3 linked regions of the Thermobifida halotolerans genome follow. The protein of the gene in region 1 interacts with the protein of each later gene in a pairwise test. Links are inferred from orthologs where the notes say so. Each region holds a gene or a part of one and is shown in the gene's direction. Other genes may lie near its edges.

What was found.
Region 2: the proteins of def (region 1) and rplD interact in binary tests that used the Escherichia coli proteins (3 or more experiments, as listed by UniProt). The link is inferred for Thermobifida halotolerans from one-to-one orthologs.
Region 3: the proteins of def (region 1) and NI17_RS20440 interact in binary tests that used the Escherichia coli proteins (3 or more experiments, as listed by UniProt). The link is inferred for Thermobifida halotolerans from one-to-one orthologs.

Annotation. Positions count from the first base shown.
Region 1 is NZ_CP063196.1:813,913-819,755, forward strand. The notes cover bases 1,279-4,199. They hold def (peptide deformylase), read left to right. Parts: upstream 1,279-2,366; coding sequence 2,367-3,032; downstream 3,033-4,199. Other genes in these bases: NI17_RS03660 (HAD-IIB family hydrolase), read left to right, coding at 1,279-2,236; NI17_RS03670 (VOC family protein), read left to right, coding at 3,066-3,455; NI17_RS03675 (hypothetical protein), read left to right, coding at 3,484-4,005; NI17_RS03680 (hypothetical protein), read right to left, coding at 3,962-4,199. In the rest of the region: more of NI17_RS03660, read left to right, coding at 449-1,278; more of NI17_RS03680, read right to left, coding at 4,200-4,441; NI17_RS03685 (carboxylate-amine ligase), read right to left, coding at 4,471-5,616. UniProt on the Escherichia coli protein: Removes the formyl group from the N-terminal Met of newly synthesized proteins. Requires at least a dipeptide for an efficient rate of reaction. N-terminal L-methionine is a prerequisite for activity but the enzyme has broad specificity at other positions.
Region 2 is NZ_CP063196.1:3,637,009-3,642,704, reverse strand. What follows is about bases 2,014-4,787. They hold rplD (50S ribosomal protein L4), read left to right. Parts: upstream 2,014-2,953; coding sequence 2,954-3,622; downstream 3,623-4,787. Other genes in these bases: rplB (50S ribosomal protein L2), read left to right, coding at 3,964-4,787; rplW (50S ribosomal protein L23), read left to right, coding at 3,619-3,909; rplC (50S ribosomal protein L3), read left to right, coding at 2,300-2,950; rpsJ (30S ribosomal protein S10), read left to right, coding at 2,014-2,285. Also shown: fusA (elongation factor G), read left to right, coding at 1-512; tuf (elongation factor Tu), read left to right, coding at 567-1,760; more of rpsJ, read left to right, coding at 1,977-2,013; more of rplB, read left to right, coding at 4,788-4,797; rpsS (30S ribosomal protein S19), read left to right, coding at 4,810-5,088; rplV (50S ribosomal protein L22), read left to right, coding at 5,162-5,539; rpsC (30S ribosomal protein S3), read left to right, coding at 5,539-5,696.
Region 3 is NZ_CP063196.1:4,560,584-4,566,504, reverse strand. What follows is about bases 1,160-4,158. They hold NI17_RS20440 (aspartate-semialdehyde dehydrogenase), read left to right. Parts: upstream 1,160-2,129; coding sequence 2,130-3,188; downstream 3,189-4,158. Other genes in these bases: NI17_RS20430 (hypothetical protein), read left to right, coding at 3,982-4,158; NI17_RS20435 (hypothetical protein), read left to right, coding at 3,455-3,679; NI17_RS20445 (aspartate kinase), read left to right, coding at 1,160-2,133. Also shown: recombination mediator RecR, read left to right, coding at 39-638; more of NI17_RS20445, read left to right, coding at 862-1,159; more of NI17_RS20430, read left to right, coding at 4,159-4,218; NI17_RS20425 (hypothetical protein), read left to right, coding at 4,539-4,763; NI17_RS20420 (hypothetical protein), read left to right, coding at 5,049-5,294; NI17_RS20415 (GntR family transcriptional regulator), read right to left, coding at 5,401-5,921.

The DNA of each region.
Region 1 (5,843 bases):
GACGCGTCGAAGGCGGTCAGGGACGTGAGAGGGCGCGCCATAACACACGGGGAGGCGCGAGGAGGGGTCCGCTGGGGCTCGCTCGGGGACGCCTGCGGCTTCCCCGCCGCCGTGCCCACACGGAGGCGGTTCCGTTGCGGAACCGAGTCCCGAAAGATGCCGGAACACGACCTTCGGGATACGCGCCTGACAACAACCCGGATCGGCGGCAATAATCCGGCGGAGTCCGCCTGTGCGGGCGTGACCTGACACACGCCGTGCGACCTGCGACAAGGCAGGCGGATTGGCTCTGTGAGAGGCGCCACTTCCGGGACTGCGAGGATTGACCGCGCCCCGGAGGGGGAACCGGGGCGGCTCCGGACGCCCCACCCCGAACGGGACGGCGCAGGCATGGCGGGCACGAATCGGGTCAGTGTCCTGCACGAGGCCCGATCCGGAGGAGGTGGGAATGCGGTACCACGTGCTGGCCTGCGACTACGACGAGACGATCGCCCACGGGGGCAGGGTGGACGACGCGACCGTGACCGCCCTGGAGCACCTGTCCCGCTCGGGCCGTCGCCTGGTCATGGTGACCGGGCGTCGACTCGACGACCTGTTCGGCGTGTTCGACCACGTCGACCTGTTCGACATGGTCGTGGCCGAGAACGGCGGAGTGCTCTACGATCCCGGCCGACGCGACCGCCGGCCGCTCGCCGAGCGGCCCCCGGCCGAGTTCGTGGAGCGGCTCCGGCGGCACGGCGTCAGTCCGCTCGCGGTGGGGGAGGTGGTCGTCGCCACACGCGAACCGCACGACCGCACGGTCCTCGACGCCATCCGCGAACTGGGCCTGGAACTGCAGGTGATCTACAACAAGGGCGCGGTGATGGTACTGCCGCCCGGGGTGAACAAGGCGTCGGGGCTGGCCGCCGCGCTGCGCCGCCTGGAGTTCTCCCCGCACTCCACGGTCGCGGTCGGCGACGCCGAGAACGACCACGCGATGCTGCACATGTGCGAGTGCGCGGTCGCCGTCGCAGGAGCCCTGGAGGCGGTCAAGAGGACCAGCGACCTCGTCCTGGAGCGCCCCGACGGCGAGGGGGTGGCCGAACTGGTCGACCGGCTCCTGGCCACCGACCTGGCCGAGGTACCGGTCAGCCGCCACGACCTGCACTTCGGCACCGCCGGGGCGGCGCCCACGGCCATCGCCCCGCACGGCACGGCGGTGGCCGTGGCGGGCCCCTCGGGCAGCGGCAAGTCCACCGCCGCCACCGCGCTGCTGGAACGGCTCGGCGAGAGCGGCTACCAGTACTGCGTGATCGACCCCGAGGGCGACTACGCCGACTTCGAGGGGGTGACCGCGTTCGGCGACGCCACCCGCGCGCCGTCGATCGACGAGGTGCTGACCGCGCTGCGCGACCCCGACCACAACGTGGCCGTCAACATGCTCGCCGTCCCGCTGCGCGACCGGCCCGCCTTCTTCGCGGGACTGCTGCCCCGCCTGGTCGGCCTGCGTGCCGAACTGGGGCACCCCGCGTGGCTGGTGGTGGACGAGGCCCACCACCTGATGCCCGTGGAACTGGCACAACTGCCGCTGCGCGTGCCCGCCGACGTCGGCGGCCTGATGCTGGTCACCGTCCACCCCGAAACACTCAGCCCGCTGGTGCTGCGCCTGGTCGACACCGTCGTCGCGGTCGGCGACGACCCCGGACAGACCCTGGACGCGTTCGCCGCGGCCACGGGACACAGGCCGCCCGCCCTGGAACCGGCGCCCGCCGAACCCGACAGGCAGCAGGAGTCGGTCGTCTCCGACATCGCCGTGTGGCGGGTCGCGGAGACCGCGGCGCAGCGGGTCAAGCTCGCCCCCGGCGAGACGCACCGCACCCGGCACCGCCGCAAGTACGCCGCGGGCACCCTCGCCCCGGACAAGAGCTTCTACTTCACCGGACCGCAGGGGAGGCTACGGCTGCGCGCCCGCAACCTGCACTCGTTCGTGGAACTGGCCGAGGGGGTGGACGACGACACCTGGACCCACCACCTGCGCCGCCACGACTACTCGCGGTGGCTGCGCGGCTCGGTGCGCGACGGCGAGCTCGCCGACCTGGTGCGGCGGGTCGAACAGGACACCGGCCGCGCCCCCTCCGACAGCCGCCGCGAGGTCGCGCGCCTCATCGACGAGCGCTACACCCTGCCCGCCGAACCCACCAGCTACGACCCCGACCGGGGCCGGGAGACCGGCCCGTCGGGACGGCGGCGGCCGTGAACACCGCTCACGGACGTCCGTTATCGTCGGGGGCACCGGGGCGGGCGGCCCGCTGGTAGCGTGCAGGAGCCGCCCCAGCCACGGAGTCCCCGGTGCGGCCACCCGACCATCTGGAAAGACGAGTCAAGCGATGTCTGAGCAGCACGTGTCCGAAACCCCCGTCGACACTCGGGTGCGGGTCCAGGGACAGCCCGTGGACTCCTACCCCGAATGGGCGCCCGAGGCCGTCCGCGGAAGGGTGCTGCGGGTCACCGTCGTCGGCGAGGACGTCCTGCACCGGCGCAACGCCGAGGTCACCGAGTTCGGCACCCCCGAGCTGCACACGCTCGTCGACGACATGTTCCGCACCATGTACGTCGCCGAGGGCGTCGGCCTGGCCGCCAACCAGGTGGGCGTGGACCTGCGCCTGTTCGTCTACGACTGCCCCGACGACGACGGGGTGCGGCACGTGGGCCACGTCCTCAACCCGGTCCTGGAGACCGAGGGCGTGGAGGAGGAGGGGCTGGCCGTGGAGAACGAGGGCTGTCTGTCGGTACCCGGCCCCCACGCCGAGCTGCCGCGCGCCCCCCGCGCCCGGGTCACCGGCTTCGACCGGGACGGCAACCCGGTGACCGTGGAGGGCACCGGGTACTTCGCGCGCTGCCTGCAGCACGAGACCGACCACACCATGGGCCGCCTCTACATCGACCGGCTGCCCAAGCGGGAGCGCAAGAAGGTCCTCAAGACCATGAACGACATGAAGGACCAGGTCTTCGCCCGCCGCGCCGAGAACGCCGAGACGATGCGCTTCGAGTGACGCCCCGCCCCCGCGGCGGGTTAGGATCGCGCCATGGTCCACGTCCTCGGCAGCCGTGTCCTGCTGCGCCCCACCGACCTGGAACGCAGCCGCGCCTTCTACAGGGACGTGCTGGGGCTGGCGATCTACCGCGAGTTCGGTCCCCACGAGCAGCGGGGGACCGTGTTCTTCCTGGGCGGCGGCTTCCTGGAGCTGTCCGGGGGCTGCGAGCGCCCTCCGGACCCCGAGGCCGTCCGGTTGTGGTTGCAGGTGCCCGACGCGGCCGCCGCGCACGCCGAACTCGCCGAGCGCGGCGCCACCGTCCTGCGGGAACCCCGCCGCGAACCGTGGGGACTGGTCGAGATGTGGATCGCCGACCCCGACGGGCTGCGCATCTGCGTCGTCGAGGTCCCCGAGGACCACCCGCTGCGCTACCGCCCCTGAGGCGGCGGGACGGCACTAGGCTGCAGGGGTGAGTGGTGAACCCGTCGCCGCGGCCGCACTGGTCGCCGCCGTCCCCGTCCTCGCGCCGGTCGGCCGGGCCGAGCGCGGCCGCGTCAGCGCCGCCACGGTCCGCCCCGGACACGCGCTGCCCGACAAGGTGGTGGTCGACTTCGGGTGGCGCGCGGTCGACGCCCACCTCGACCTGGAGATCACCGTCCGCCGCCGGGAGTCCGGCACCCCGCCCGAGCAGCGGTGGCTGCGCGCCTTCTGCGCCGAACGCGATGTCATGCAGCGCTGCACCGCCGGCGCGGCCGACTGGGCCGCGCCCGCACCCGCCGCGGACGCCGCCTGGTCGGAGCGCTCCCTCACCGTCGACGGCACGGCACACCCGTTCACCGTGCTGCGCACCGCGCACTCCTGGGTCGCCGCGGCCGTCCTCGACGCCGACTGGCTCGTCCGCCTGTTCGCGCCCGCCGAACCCGCCGGACTCACCGCCCTGCGTCGCGTCACCGACCCCGCCGACCTGGAACCCCTGCGCGGCAGGGGCTGAGGGGTACATCCGGCAGGGCGCGGGCCGCAGAACGGATGTCCGCGAGGAGCCGGTCGCGGGTCGAGGGGGGACACTCCAGGGAGAAGCAGAAGTCAAGCCAGCGTTCGTGTCCCGTGCGCGCGTGGCACAGGTGGAGGTAGACGGTCTCGGCGAGTTCGCGGACGGTGTCGCCGTCCTCTTCGGCGAGGATCGCGGACGCCGCCTCACGCGCCAGGAGAAGATGGGCGGTCGGCTCGTCGGGCCAGTCGGCACCCAGTTCGCGCAACGCCTCGGCGAACACCTCCCGGGCGGGATCGGTGGGGCCCAGACCGGCGACCTCCCGCAGCGCCGGGGAGTCGAGCCCGCGCGCGAGGGCGTGGGCGGCGTGCGTCGGCAGGTCGGTGTGGCCACGGAACCCGATCACCGCCCGCGCGGCCACCAGAAGCAACCGTTCCATGTGTGGTGACCCTACGGGACCGCGCGGACTCACGTGACGAGTTCGCTGCCGTGCGCGGCGCGGAACGGGCCGCCCACCGTGGTCTCGGCGACGCGGTCGACGAACTCCGCCGTACCCGAGCAGCGGGCGCGCAGGTCGCGCTGGCGCTGGGCGCCGCAGCCCACCGCGCACAGCACCCGCGTCATCGTCCGCGCGAAACGCGCGTCACCGGAGCGCTCCAGCACCGGAGCGATCCGCTCCAGCAGCGCCTCCAGCACCTCGCGCACCGGACGCAGCCGCCCGGCGACCGGGTGCAGGCAGTGGCCGCCCACCCCGTCGCGGGCGGCACGCCACATGTGCGCGCGCAGCACCTCCGGCGGCAGGCGCGGCGCGGGGGAGTCCGCGTCCTCGGTGAGGAACACCGCGACGAGCCCGCGCACCAGCACGGCCAGCAGCACCGCCTCCTCCGCGGTGGCGGCCACGTCGCCGACCCGCACCTCCAGGGTCGGGTGCCGGGAGGAGGGGCGGGCGTCCCAGTAGAGCATCCCCGGATCCAGCGCCGCCTGCGAGTCGAGCAGCCCGTCGACGGTGTCGGTGTAGTCCTGCTCGCCGGAGAGGAACGGCGGTGGGCACGCCGAGGGAAGCTGCGACCAGCGGACGTAGCGCCAACTGGCGTATCCGGTGTCGACGCCGGAGAAGAACGGCGAGTTCGCGGTGAGCGCCAGCAGCGCGGGCAGCCACGGTCGCAGGTGGTTGAGGGCCCGCAGCGCCGAGGCCAGATCGGGGACGGCGACGTGCACGTGGCAGCCCGCGCTGCCTCCGGCGTCCAGCAGCGGACCCAACTCCTCGCGCATGCGCGCGTACCGCGGGTCCGGGCTCAGCGCGGGCGGTCTTTCCGTGGGCAGCGGCGGCGCGCCGACCGCCACCAGGCGCAGCCCCCGGTCGGCGGCGGCCCGCGACAGGTGCCTCCGGGCGTGGCGCAGCTCCTCCAGCAGCGACCAGGAGTCGCAGTGGACACCACTGGCCGCCTCCACCTGGGCGAGGGTCAACTCCGGATGCAGTTCCGCCGGGTCGGGGTCCGCGGCGGCGAGAATCTCGGAGGCCGCCTCGGCCAGTCGCCCCTCGGCGTCCACGAGCAGGAACTCCTCCTCCACTCCCATCGTGGGGAGGCCGGGCACCCCTCGCGGGTCCGCCATCCTCGTTCTTCCCTCACCTGTGTGTCGGCGCGCAGCCCTCGAACGCATCGACAACGCGGCTACCCGGCCCGAGTCCTCGGAAACAGTCCGTGTGATCTTGACGCCGGAAGCACCGCGAGCGCGGGACGGAATTCCCGGGATCAGGGACCTCCTCCTGGCTCCTGCCGCTAGGGTCACTCCTGACGGCACGGACGCGGGACCGCCGCCAGGAGCATCGCCTTTCGGGA
Region 2 (5,696 bases), 2.8 Mb from region 1 along the record:
TCGTCAACAACATCACCGGTGGCCGTATCCCGCGGGAGTACATCCCGTCGGTCGACGCCGGATGCCAGGAGGCCGCCCAGTTCGGTGTCCTCGCCGGATACCCGCTGGTCGGGATTAAGGTGACCCTCCAGGACGGCGCCTACCACGACGTCGACTCCTCCGAGCTTGCCTTCAAGGTCGCCGGTTCCATGGCTTTCAAGGAAGCGGCGAGCAGGGCCAAGCCGGTCATCCTGGAGCCGGTCATGGCGGTCGAGGTCACCACGCCCGAGGATTACATGGGCGACGTGATCGGTGACCTGAACAGCCGGCGCGGTCAGATCCAGTCCATGGAGGAGCGTGCCGGGGCCCGTGTCGTCAAGGCACTCGTTCCGCTGTCGGAGATGTTCGGCTACGTGGGCGACCTGCGCGGCCGTACCCAGGGTCGGGCCAACTACACGATGGTGTTCGACTCCTATGCGGAGGTCCCCTCCAACGTCTCCCAGGAGATCGTTGCGAAGGCCCGCGGCGAATAGCCACGACACCCTTACCAGTCCAGCCAAGCAACCTGTACGTCTAGGAGAAATCCAGTGGCGAAGGCCAAGTTCGAGCGGACCAAGCCGCACGTAAACATCGGCACCATCGGTCACATCGACCACGGCAAGACCACGCTGACCGCGGCGATCACCAAGGTCCTGCACGACGCGTACCCGGACCTGAACCCGTTCACGCCCTTCGAGGACATCGACAAAGCTCCCGAGGAGCGCGAGCGCGGTATCACCATCTCCATCGCGCACGTGGAGTACCAGACCGAGAGCCGCCACTACGCGCACGTGGACTGCCCCGGTCACGCGGACTACGTGAAGAACATGATCACCGGTGCCGCCCAGATGGACGGCGCGATCCTGGTGGTCGCCGCCACCGACGGCCCGATGCCGCAGACCAAGGAGCACGTGCTCCTGGCCCGCCAGGTCGGCGTCCCCTACATCGTCGTGGCCCTGAACAAGGCCGACATGGTGGACGACGAGGAGATCTTCGAGCTGGTCGAGCTCGAGGTCCGCGACCTGCTCAGCGAGTACGAGTTCCCGGGCGACGAGGTCCCCGTGGTCCGCGTCTCCGCTCTGAAGGCCCTCGAAGGCGACTCCGAGTGGGCCCAGAAGATCCTGGAGCTCATGCAGGCCGTCGACGAGACCATCCCCGAGCCGGAGCGTGACATCGAGAAGCCGTTCCTGATGCCGATCGAGGACGTCTTCTCGATCACCGGTCGCGGCACCGTCGTCACCGGCCGCATCGAGCGCGGTGTCATCAACGTCAACGAGACCGTCGACATCGTCGGCATCAAGGAAGAGAAGCTGACCACCACCGTCACCGGTGTGGAGATGTTCCGCAAGCTGCTCGACCAGGGCCAGGCCGGTGACAACGTCGGTCTGCTGCTGCGCGGTATCAAGCGCGAGGAGGTGGAGCGCGGCCAGGTCGTCATCAAGCCGGGCACCACCACCCCGCACACCGAGTTCGAGGCTCAGGTCGTCATCCTGTCCAAGGACGAGGGTGGCCGCCACACGCCCTTCTTCAACAACTACCGCCCGCAGTTCTACTTCCGCACCACGGACGTCACCGGCGTCGTCACGCTGCCCGAGGGCACCGAGATGGTCATGCCGGGTGACAACACCGCGATGAGCGTCCAGCTGATCCAGCCGGTCGCGATGGAAGAGGGTCTGAAGTTCGCCATCCGCGAGGGTGGTCGGACCGTCGGCGCGGGTCGCGTCACCAAGATCGTCAAGTAGCACGACCGTTGTCGGGCGGTCGGGTCCGTCAGTGACTCGGCCGCCCGACACCATGAAGGACGTCATCGGGCTCTTAGCGGTGATGCCACCTCAGGGGACAGCCCTGTAGCAGTTTCTCAGGTGAATAGAGCCTCAACGGGGAGTTCCTCCGGAGCGCACTGGCCCATTACGGCGCCGCGCCTCTAGGACACTGAAGCGAAGGACGAAAAGGCCACCATGGCGGGACAGAAGATCCGCATCCGGCTCAAGGCCTATGACCACGAGGTCATCGACAGCTCGGCACGCAGCATCGTCGAGACTGTGACGAGGACCGGCGCGCAGGTCGCGGGCCCGGTGCCGTTGCCGACGGAGAAGAACGTTTACTGCGTCATCCGATCGCCGCACAAGTACAAGGACTCGCGTGAGCACTTCGAGATGCGCACGCACAAGCGGCTGATCGACATCATCGACCCGACGCCGAAGACCGTCGACTCGCTCATGCGACTCGACCTTCCGGCCGGCGTCGACATCGAGATCAAGCTCTGAGGGACGCTGAAGACATGACGACCAAGCAGATCAAGGGAGTTCTGGGCGAAAAGCTCGGCATGACCCAGGTCTTCGACGAGTCCGGCAAAGTCGTGCCGGTGACGGTGCTGAAGGCCGGTCCGGCTGTCGTGACTCGCGTCCGCACCCCGGAGACCGACGGGTACTCCGCCGTCCAGCTCGGCTACGGCCAGATCAACCCGCGCAAGGTGAAGAAGCCGCTCGGCGACTACCTGCGCAGGCACGACCTCACCCCGCGCCGCCACTACGTCGAGGTGCGCACCTCCGACGCCAGCGAGTACACGCTGGGCCAGGAGATCACCGCGGACGTGTTCGAGGCCGGGCAGAAGGTCGACGTCACCGGCAAGACCAAGGGCAAGGGGTTCGCCGGTGTCATGAAGCGCCACGGCTTCCGCGGCCTCAGCGCCTCTCACGGCACCCAGCGCAAGCACCGCTCGCCCGGTTCCATCGGTGGCTGTGCCACTCCGGGCCGCGTTTTCAAGGGTCTGCGGATGGCCGGTCGCATGGGCAACGTGCGTCGGACCGTTCAGAACCTCACCGTGCACTCGGTCGACACCGAGAAGGGCCTCCTTCTGGTCAAGGGTGCGGTTCCCGGCCCCAACGGCGGCCTGGTCCTCGTCCGCACCGCCGTGAAGGGGGTCAAGTAAGCCATGGCGACCATCGAGGTCAAGGACCGCGACGGCGCGGCCAAGGGAAGCGTCGAGCTTCCCGACGAGATCTTCGCCCAGAAGATCAACATTCCGCTGATGCACCAGGTCGTGATCGCCCAGGAGGCCGCGGGCCGTCAGGGCACGCACTCCACCAAGACCCGGGGCGAGGTCCGCGGCGGCGGCAAGAAGCCGTACCGCCAGAAGGGCACCGGTCGGGCCCGTCAGGGCTCCGTCCGCGCACCGCAGTTCGCCGGCGGTGGCACGGTGCACGGCCCCAAGCCGCGCGACTACAGCCAGCGGACGCCCAAGAAGATGAAGGTCGCCGCCCTGCGCGGAGCCCTCTCCAACCGGGCACAGCACGGACGCGTGCACGTCATCAGCGGCTTCGTCGCCGAGGACGTCACCACCAAGCGCACCCAGACCGCTTTGAAGGCGCTGCGCCAGGTCACCGACTCCGACAAGGTGCTGGTGGTCCTCGCGCGCGACGACGAGCACAACCGGATCGCGCTGCGGAACCTGCCTGAGGTGCACATCCTCGACGCCGACCAGGTCAACACCTACGACGTGCTCTACGCCGACGACATCGTGTTCACCGAAGCCGGTTACGAGGAGTTCCTGGCGCACGCCAGGGGCACCACGACCGCGGCGTCTCAGGAGGACGACCAGTGAAGATCCCCGACCCTCGGGACATCATCGTCAAGCCGGTGATCTCCGAGAAGAGCTACGGACTCCTGGACCAGAACAAGTACACGTTCCTGGTCCGGCCCGAGGCCAACAAGACGCAGATCAAGATGGCGGTGGAGCAGATCTTCGACGTGAAGGTCACCTCCGTCAACACGATCAACCGGAAGGGCAAGCGCAAGCGCACCAGGTTCGGTTACGGCAAGCGCCCCGACACCAAGCGCGCGATCGTGAGCCTCAAGGACGGCGACCGGATCGACATCTTCGGCGTCTGATCCCACCGCCGTGCCGTTTCATCTCGATTAACACGTAAGGAATGCACGAAAAAGATGGGCATTCGCAAGTACAAGCCAACGAGCCCGGGACGCCGCGGGTCGAGCGTGAGCGACTTCGTCGAGATCACGCGTTCGACCCCGGAGAAGTCCCTGGTCCGTCCGCTGCACTCCAAGGGCGGGCGTAACGGCCACGGTCGCATCACCGCCCGCCACCAGGGCGGCGGTCACAAGCGCGCCTACCGGGTGATCGACTTCCGCCGCCACGACAAGGACGGCGTCCCGGCCAAGGTCGCCCACATCGAGTACGACCCGAACCGCACGGCACGGATCGCGCTGCTCCACTACGTGGACGGCGAGAAGCGCTACATCCTGGCTCCTGCCGGACTCAAGCAGGGCGACCGGGTCGAGAACGGTCCCGGAGCCGACATCAAGCCGGGCAACTGCCTGCCGCTGCGCAACATCCCCACGGGTACGTTCGTGCACGCGGTCGAGCTCAAGCCGGGCGGCGGCGCCAAGCTGGGCCGTTCCGCCGGGACGCAGATCCAACTGCTCGCCAAGGAAGGCGCCTACGCGACGCTGCGCATGCCCTCGGGCGAGATGCGCCAGGTCGAGGTCGCCTGCCGGGCGACCGTCGGACAGGTCGGAAACGCCGAGCAGTCCAACATCAACTGGGGTAAGGCCGGCCGCATGCGGTGGAAGGGCAAGCGCCCGACCGTCCGCGGTGTGGCGATGAACCCGATCGACCACCCGCACGGTGGTGGTGAGGGCAAGTCCTCCGGTGGCCGTCACCCGGTCAGCCCGTGGGGCAACCCCGAGGGCCGCACCCGTAAGAAGGGCAAGGCCAGCGACCGGCTCATCGTGCGTCGGCGTAGCAAGAAGAAGCGGTAAGGAGCACGTCTGATGCCACGCAGCCTTAAGAAGGGCCCCTTCGTCGACGACCACCTCATGAAGAAGGTGGAGGAGCAGAACGAGAAGGGCACCAAGAACGTCATCAAGACGTGGTCCCGCCGCTCCATGATCGTCCCCGAGATGATCGGGCACACCATCGCCGTGCACGACGGCCGTAAGCACGTGCCCGTGTTCGTCTCCGAGTCGATGATCGGCCACAAGCTCGGCGAGTTCGCCCCCACGCGCACTTTCCGCAGCCACGTCAAGGAGGACCGCCGCAGCCGCCGCTAGCGGGTGTCCGGTCAGGTAAGAAGCACAGGGCCCCACGGTGGTGGGGGTGATTTCCGTGAGCGAGGGAAAAGCGATGGGAACGAGGGCACAAGCGCGGTTCGTCCGCGTCACGCCCCGAAAGGCCCGCCGAGTGGTGGACCTTATTCGCGGGCTGCCCGCTGACGAGGCTCAGGCGGTGCTCCGGTTCGCACCTCAGGCGGCAAGTGAACCGGTGGGCAAGGTGCTCGCGAGCGCCATCGCCAATGCCGAGCACAACGACAAGTTGGACCGTGAAACGCTGGTCGTCAGCCGTGCGTGGGTGGACGAAGGACCGACTCTGAAGCGCATCCGGCCGCGAGGCTTCGGTCGCGCGTTCCGAGTCACCAAGCGGACGAGCCACATCACCGTGGTGGTCGAGCCGCGTGACACCGCGGGCGCCTCGTCGGCCAGGACGAAGGAAAGGACCCGATAGTGGGACAGAAGGTCAACCCGCACGGGTTCCGCCTCGGAGTGACCACCGACTTCAAGAGCCGGTGGTTCGCCGACAAGCTGTACAAGGACTACGTCAAGGAAGACGTGGCCATCCGCCGGATGCTGACCCGCGGCATGGAGCGCGCCGGGATCTCCAA
Region 3 (5,921 bases), 3.7 Mb from region 1 along the record:
CTACGGTGGTAACCGAGCACTCCACGAGTAGGCGGGCGATGTACGAAGGCGCGGTTCAGAATCTGATCGACGAGTTGGGGCGGCTGCCCGGCGTCGGTCCGAAGAGCGCGCAACGCATCGCCTTCCACCTGCTCTCGGCCGAGACCGCCGATGTCAAGCGCCTGGTCAACGCGCTTGTCGCGGTCAAGGAACGGGTCCGGTTCTGTTCGGTGTGCGGCAACGTCGCCGAGGAGACCCAGTGCCGGATCTGCCGTGACCCGCGCCGCGACGACGCGGTCGTCTGCGTCGTCGAGGAGTCCAAGGACGTCGTGGCCATCGAGCGGACACGGGAGTTCCGTGGCCGCTACCACGTGCTCGGCGGTGCGATCAGTCCCATCGAGGGCGTCGGCCCCGACGACCTGCGCGTCAAGGAGCTGATGGCGCGCCTCTCGGACGGTCGGGTCACCGAGGTGATCCTGGCCACCGACCCGAACCTGGAAGGAGAGGCGACCGCCACCTACCTGGCGCGCCTGCTCAAACCCATGGGGCTGAAGGTCACCCGGCTCGCCAGTGGCCTGCCTGTGGGCGGCGACCTCGAATACGCGGACGAGGTCACCCTGGGCCGGGCCTTCGAGGGCCGACGTTCCCTCGACTTCTGAGAGCCGACCTCAGCCCCCTCGCCCCAGCGGCCGCGACGGATCGCCTGGCCGGGCGAGAGCCGTGTTCGGGTGATCGTGTTCGCGGCACCGATGGATATGCCCGTTTTTCGTGGGTATGCCCCTGCCTTGGTGTCCCGTGCCGAACGGGGCGGGTCCGCGAAAAACCCGATCACTAGACTGGCTGGTCGATTACTGTGAACCCAATTCCTCAGGAGCGCCGACCGTGGCTTTGATCGTGCAGAAGTACGGTGGGTCGTCCGTGTCCGACGCGGACGCCATCAAGCGAGTGGCCCAGCGGATCGTCGCTCAGAAGAAGGCCGGATACGACGTGGTTGTCGTGGTCTCGGCCATGGGCGACACCACTGACGAACTCCTCGACCTCGCGGAGCAGGTGAGTCCTCTGCCGCCGGGGCGGGAGTTGGACATGCTGCTCACCTCCGGGGAGCGCATCTCGATGGCGCTCGTCGCGATGGCCATCGGAAACCTGGGCTACGAAGCCCGTTCCTTCACCGGATCGCAGGCGGGTGTCATCACCACGTCCCTGCACGGTAACGCCAAGATCATCGATGTCACCCCGGGCCGGATCAAGGACGCCCTCTCCGAGGGCGCGATCTGCATCGTCGCCGGTTTCCAGGGAGTGTCGCAGGACAGCAAGGACATCACCACCCTGGGCCGCGGAGGTTCGGACACCACGGCCGTCGCGCTCGCCGCGGCGCTCAACGCCGACGTGTGTGAGATCTACACCGACGTGGACGGGGTCTTCACCGCCGATCCGCGGATCGTGCCCACCGCCCGGCGCATCCCCAAGATCTCCTACGAGGAGATGCTGGAGATGGCCGCCTCCGGCGCCAAGATCCTGCACCTGCGCTGCGTGGAGTACGCCCGGCGGTACGGCATCCCGCTGCATGTGCGTTCGTCCTTCAGTCAGAAGTCCGGCACCTGGGTCGTTTCGGAAGTTGAGGAAACCGAAGGCATGGAACAACCGATCATTTCCGGCGTGGCGCACGACCGGAGCGAGGCCAAGATCACGGTCGTGGGTGTGCCCGACCGCGTCGGAGAGGCGGCGGCGATCTTCAAGGCCCTGGCCGATGCCGAGATCAATGTCGACATGATCGTGCAGAACGTGTCCGCGGCCTCCACCTCGCGCACCGACATCTCCTTCACCCTGCCCGCCAACTCGGGGCAGACCGCGCTCACGGCGTTGAAGAAGATCCAGGACAAGATCGGCTTCGAGTCGCTGCTGTACGACGACCAGATCGGCAAGGTCTCGCTGATCGGCGCGGGAATGCGGTCCTACCCCGGTGTCACCGCCCGGTTCTTCGACACCGTCGCTCAGCAGGGAATCAACATCGACATGATCTCCACCTCGGAGATCCGCATCTCGATCGTGGTGGCCCAGGACGACGTGGACGCGGCCGTGGCCGCCGCGCACAGTGAGTTCCAGTTGGACTCCGATCAGGTAGAGGCTGTCGTTTACGGAGGTACCGGCCGATGAGTTCCCGTCTTCCCACTCTCGCTGTCGTCGGCGCCACGGGGGCCGTGGGCACCGTCATGCTGGACATCCTCTCCACCCGCGAGAACGTGTGGGGAGAGATCCGACTGGTGGCGTCGGCCCGTTCGGCGGGCAAGCGGCTGACCGTGCGTGGTGAGGAGGTCGAGGTCCAGGCGCTCGCCCCCGAGGTTTTCGACGGGGTGGACGTGGCGATGTTCGACGTCCCCGACGAGGTGTCCAAGGAGTGGGCGCCGGTCGCGGCGGCGCGGGGCGCGGTCGCGGTCGACAACTCCGGCGCGTTCCGGATGGACGACGACGTGCCGCTGGTGGTTCCCGAGGTCAACGCCGAGCAGGCCCGCAACCGGCCGCGCGGCATCATCAGCAACCCGAACTGCACCACGCTGTCGATGATCGTGGCGGTCGGTGCGCTGCACCGGGCCTACGGGCTCACCGACCTGGTGGTCAGCTCCTACCAGGCGGCCTCGGGCGCCGGCCAGTCGGGCATCGACACCCTCTACGACCAGATCGCCAAGGTCGCCGCCGACCGCACGCTGGGCTCTCGTGCCGGTGACGTGCGGGCCGCGGTGGGTGAGCTGGGTCCGTTCCCCGCGCCGCTGGCCATGAACGTGGTGCCGTGGGCGGGGTCGCTCAAGGACGACGGCTGGTCGTCGGAGGAGCTGAAGGTCCGTAACGAGTCCCGCAAGATCCTGGGACTGCCGGAGCTGCGGGTGGCCGCCACCTGCGTGCGCGTGCCGGTGGTCACCACCCACGCGCTCGCGGTGCACGCGACCTTCGCCACGGAGGTGGACGCCGACGAGGCCCGCCGTCTGCTGGCCTCCTCCCCCGGCGTGGTCGTGCAGGACGACCCGGCCGCAGGCGAGTTCCCGACCCCGGCCGACGTGGTCGGCACCGACCCGACCTGGGTCGGACGCATCCGTCGGTCGATCGACGACCCGCGCTCGTTGGACCTGTTCCTGTGCGGGGACAACCTGCGTAAGGGCGCCGCGTTGAACACCGCCCAGATCGCCGAACTCATCGCCGAGGAGTTCACCGGCTAGGGCTGCGGCAGCACGTGGGCAGCAGGAGGCCGCGGGTCGTCCCTCTTCCGGGGGCGAAACCGCGGCCTCTGTCATGGGGAGACTGTCCTGCAAAAGCGGTAAAAGGCTGGCAATAACGCCTGGCCAGAGGTTTCTCGGCAGCCGGACCACGGGGATTGCCCCTTTGGGTGACCAATCAAACACGGAGAGTCACCAGCATGGATGGTTGGCGGCGCTCGTGTCGCCGACAGACATCGGTGAAAGGTACGGATGCAATGCGGCGAATCATGAAGCTGGCTGCCGTGGGTGCGATGGCCGCGGGTCTGGTCGGTGCCGGGGCCTCGGCCGCCCTCGCTGGCGACAACTACACCGACATCACCAAGACCTCGGCGGCCCAGTGCATCAGCACCCAGGAGGCCACCGGCGCCGGCCTGCTCGCCGGCGTGGGGCTGAACCTGAACCTGCTCAACTCCGAGTCCTGCTCCGGAAGCGTCAACGTCAACGACAACTAGGAGCGCACCCGGTCCGCACGGACCACATCGCTGCCGCACAACGGCCGCCTCCCGCGTACGACCGCGGGAGGCGGTTTCCGTTTTTCCTGCTCTCTCCCGTCATTTCCTCCCCAAAAGCCCGGCGGTAACGGAATGGCCAGCCGATGCAAAGGAAAGACAAGCAACGTGTCCTCCGCACGGTTCCGCCGCACGCACAAGGCATTGTTGCAGTGCGCGGTCCGGAAGGGTCTCTCCGACCGCCGCGACGATGGATCAGTGACCGTTTTCGGTTGTTGACGACAATTACTGAAAGGTGCGATCAAATGCGGCGAATCATGAAGCTGGCTGCCGTGGGTGCGATGGCCGCGGGTCTGGTCGGCGCCGGGGCCTCGGCCGCCCTCGCCAGCGACAACTACACCGACATCACCAAGACCAAGGCCGCCCAGTGCATCGCCAGTGAGACGGCCACCGGCATCGGTCTGCTGATCGGCCTGGGCGCGAACGTGGACGCCCTCAACTCCACCTCCTGCTCCGGAAGCGTCAACGTCAACGACAACTAGGAGCGCGCCCGGTCCGGACGGATCGAGGGCGTCCCGCTGCCACTCAGCGGAACAGCCGCCTCCCGCATACGACCGCGGGAGGCGGTTTCCGTTTTTCCTGCTCTCTCCCGTCATTTCCTCCGGAAGCACCCGACGGTAACGGGGGCGCCAATCGGTGCAAAGGAAAGACAAGTCACGTGTTTCCTCCCCCACTCCACCGCACGTGTGCAGCATTGTTGCAGTGCGCGTCCGGGGAATTGCCTCGGCCGCACAACTCCGATTGGTGGACGTCTGTGCCACCGCAGTCGTCGTTGAAAGGTATGGATGCAATGCGGCGAATCATGAAGCTGGCTGCCGTGGGTGCGATGGCCGCGGGTCTGGTCGGTGCCGGGGCCTCGGCCGCCCTCGCTGGCGACAACTACACCGACATCACCAAGACCTCGGCGGCCCAGTGCATCAGCACCCAGGAGGCCACCGGCGCCGGCCTGCTCGCCGGCGTGGGGCTGAACCTGAACCTGCTCAACTCCGAGTCCTGCTCCGGAAGCGTCAACGTCAACGACAACTAGGAGCGCACCCGGTCCGCACGCGCGGACCGCACCCCGTCGCTTCTCGTCGGCCGTCTCCCGTGGCACCCGTCCGGGAGGCGGCCCTTTGCGTGCGCCCTGTCCCGTCAGCGCGGACAAGCGGCCTTTTCGGTAAAAGAAAGGTAATCGCGGCGTCTCCACGTGGCCTGGGCTCGAACCATGCGGCATTGTTGCCATAGGTGATCGAGCAGAAGCCCTCGGTCATCATCCCTGTTAGTCGACGGTCGTTCTGGCTGTCGATGGTCACCATCGAAAGGTATGAATCACATGCGTCGGATGATGAAGCTGGCGACGGTGGGCGCGATGAGCATGGCTCTGATCGGTGGCAGCGCCTCCGCGGCTCTGGCCAACGACACCGAGACCGATGTCACCGCCACCGAGGCGGTTCAGTGTGTGTCCACCCAGGAGGCCGTCGGCGCCGGTCTGCTGATCGGCCTGGGCCTGAACCTGAACCTCCTCAACTCCTCCGCCTGCGCCGCGCAGACCGCCGTCAACGACAGCACCGAGCAGTAGCAGCACGCCGGTCCGCACGTGCGGACCGGACCGCGACTTCTCCGCTACGGAGAACGGCCGCCTCCCGTGGGACCACGGGAGGCGGCCTGCTGTCGGGGAGGGATGCTCATCCGTCTCGGCGGGGCGGAGCCAGTCGGTAGCCGAGACGGCAGTGGTCGGCCGAGACGATGAGATCGGAGGTCTCCACCGGGCGCTGCCCGGCGAAGTGGGTGCGCTGGACCACCAGTGTGGACGCGCCCGGCCGCAGAGCGAGCCGACGCGCCTCCGGTTCGCGCAGGCCCCGCACCGACACCTCCTCCTCGATCCGGTCCACGGCGATCCCGGCCTCGGCAAGACGGTCGGCGACACTGAACGCGGGAAGCTCTCCCGGAGCCCGACCCGTGTTGAGGGTGAGCAGGGCGGGCTCCCATGCGATGTGCAGCGCGATCGGCGTGCCCTTCGCGTAGCCCAGACACTCGGTCTGGTACAGCGGTTCACCCGCACGCACCCCCAACCGCTGCGCCATCGCGGCCGACGCGGTCTCGGTACGGGCGCCCAGCCGCTCGGTCCGCAGTGGGTCGAGACCGGGGATGTGGTCGGTGCGGGACAGCAGGAACTCCATCGAGGGTGCGCGCACGTAGTATCCGG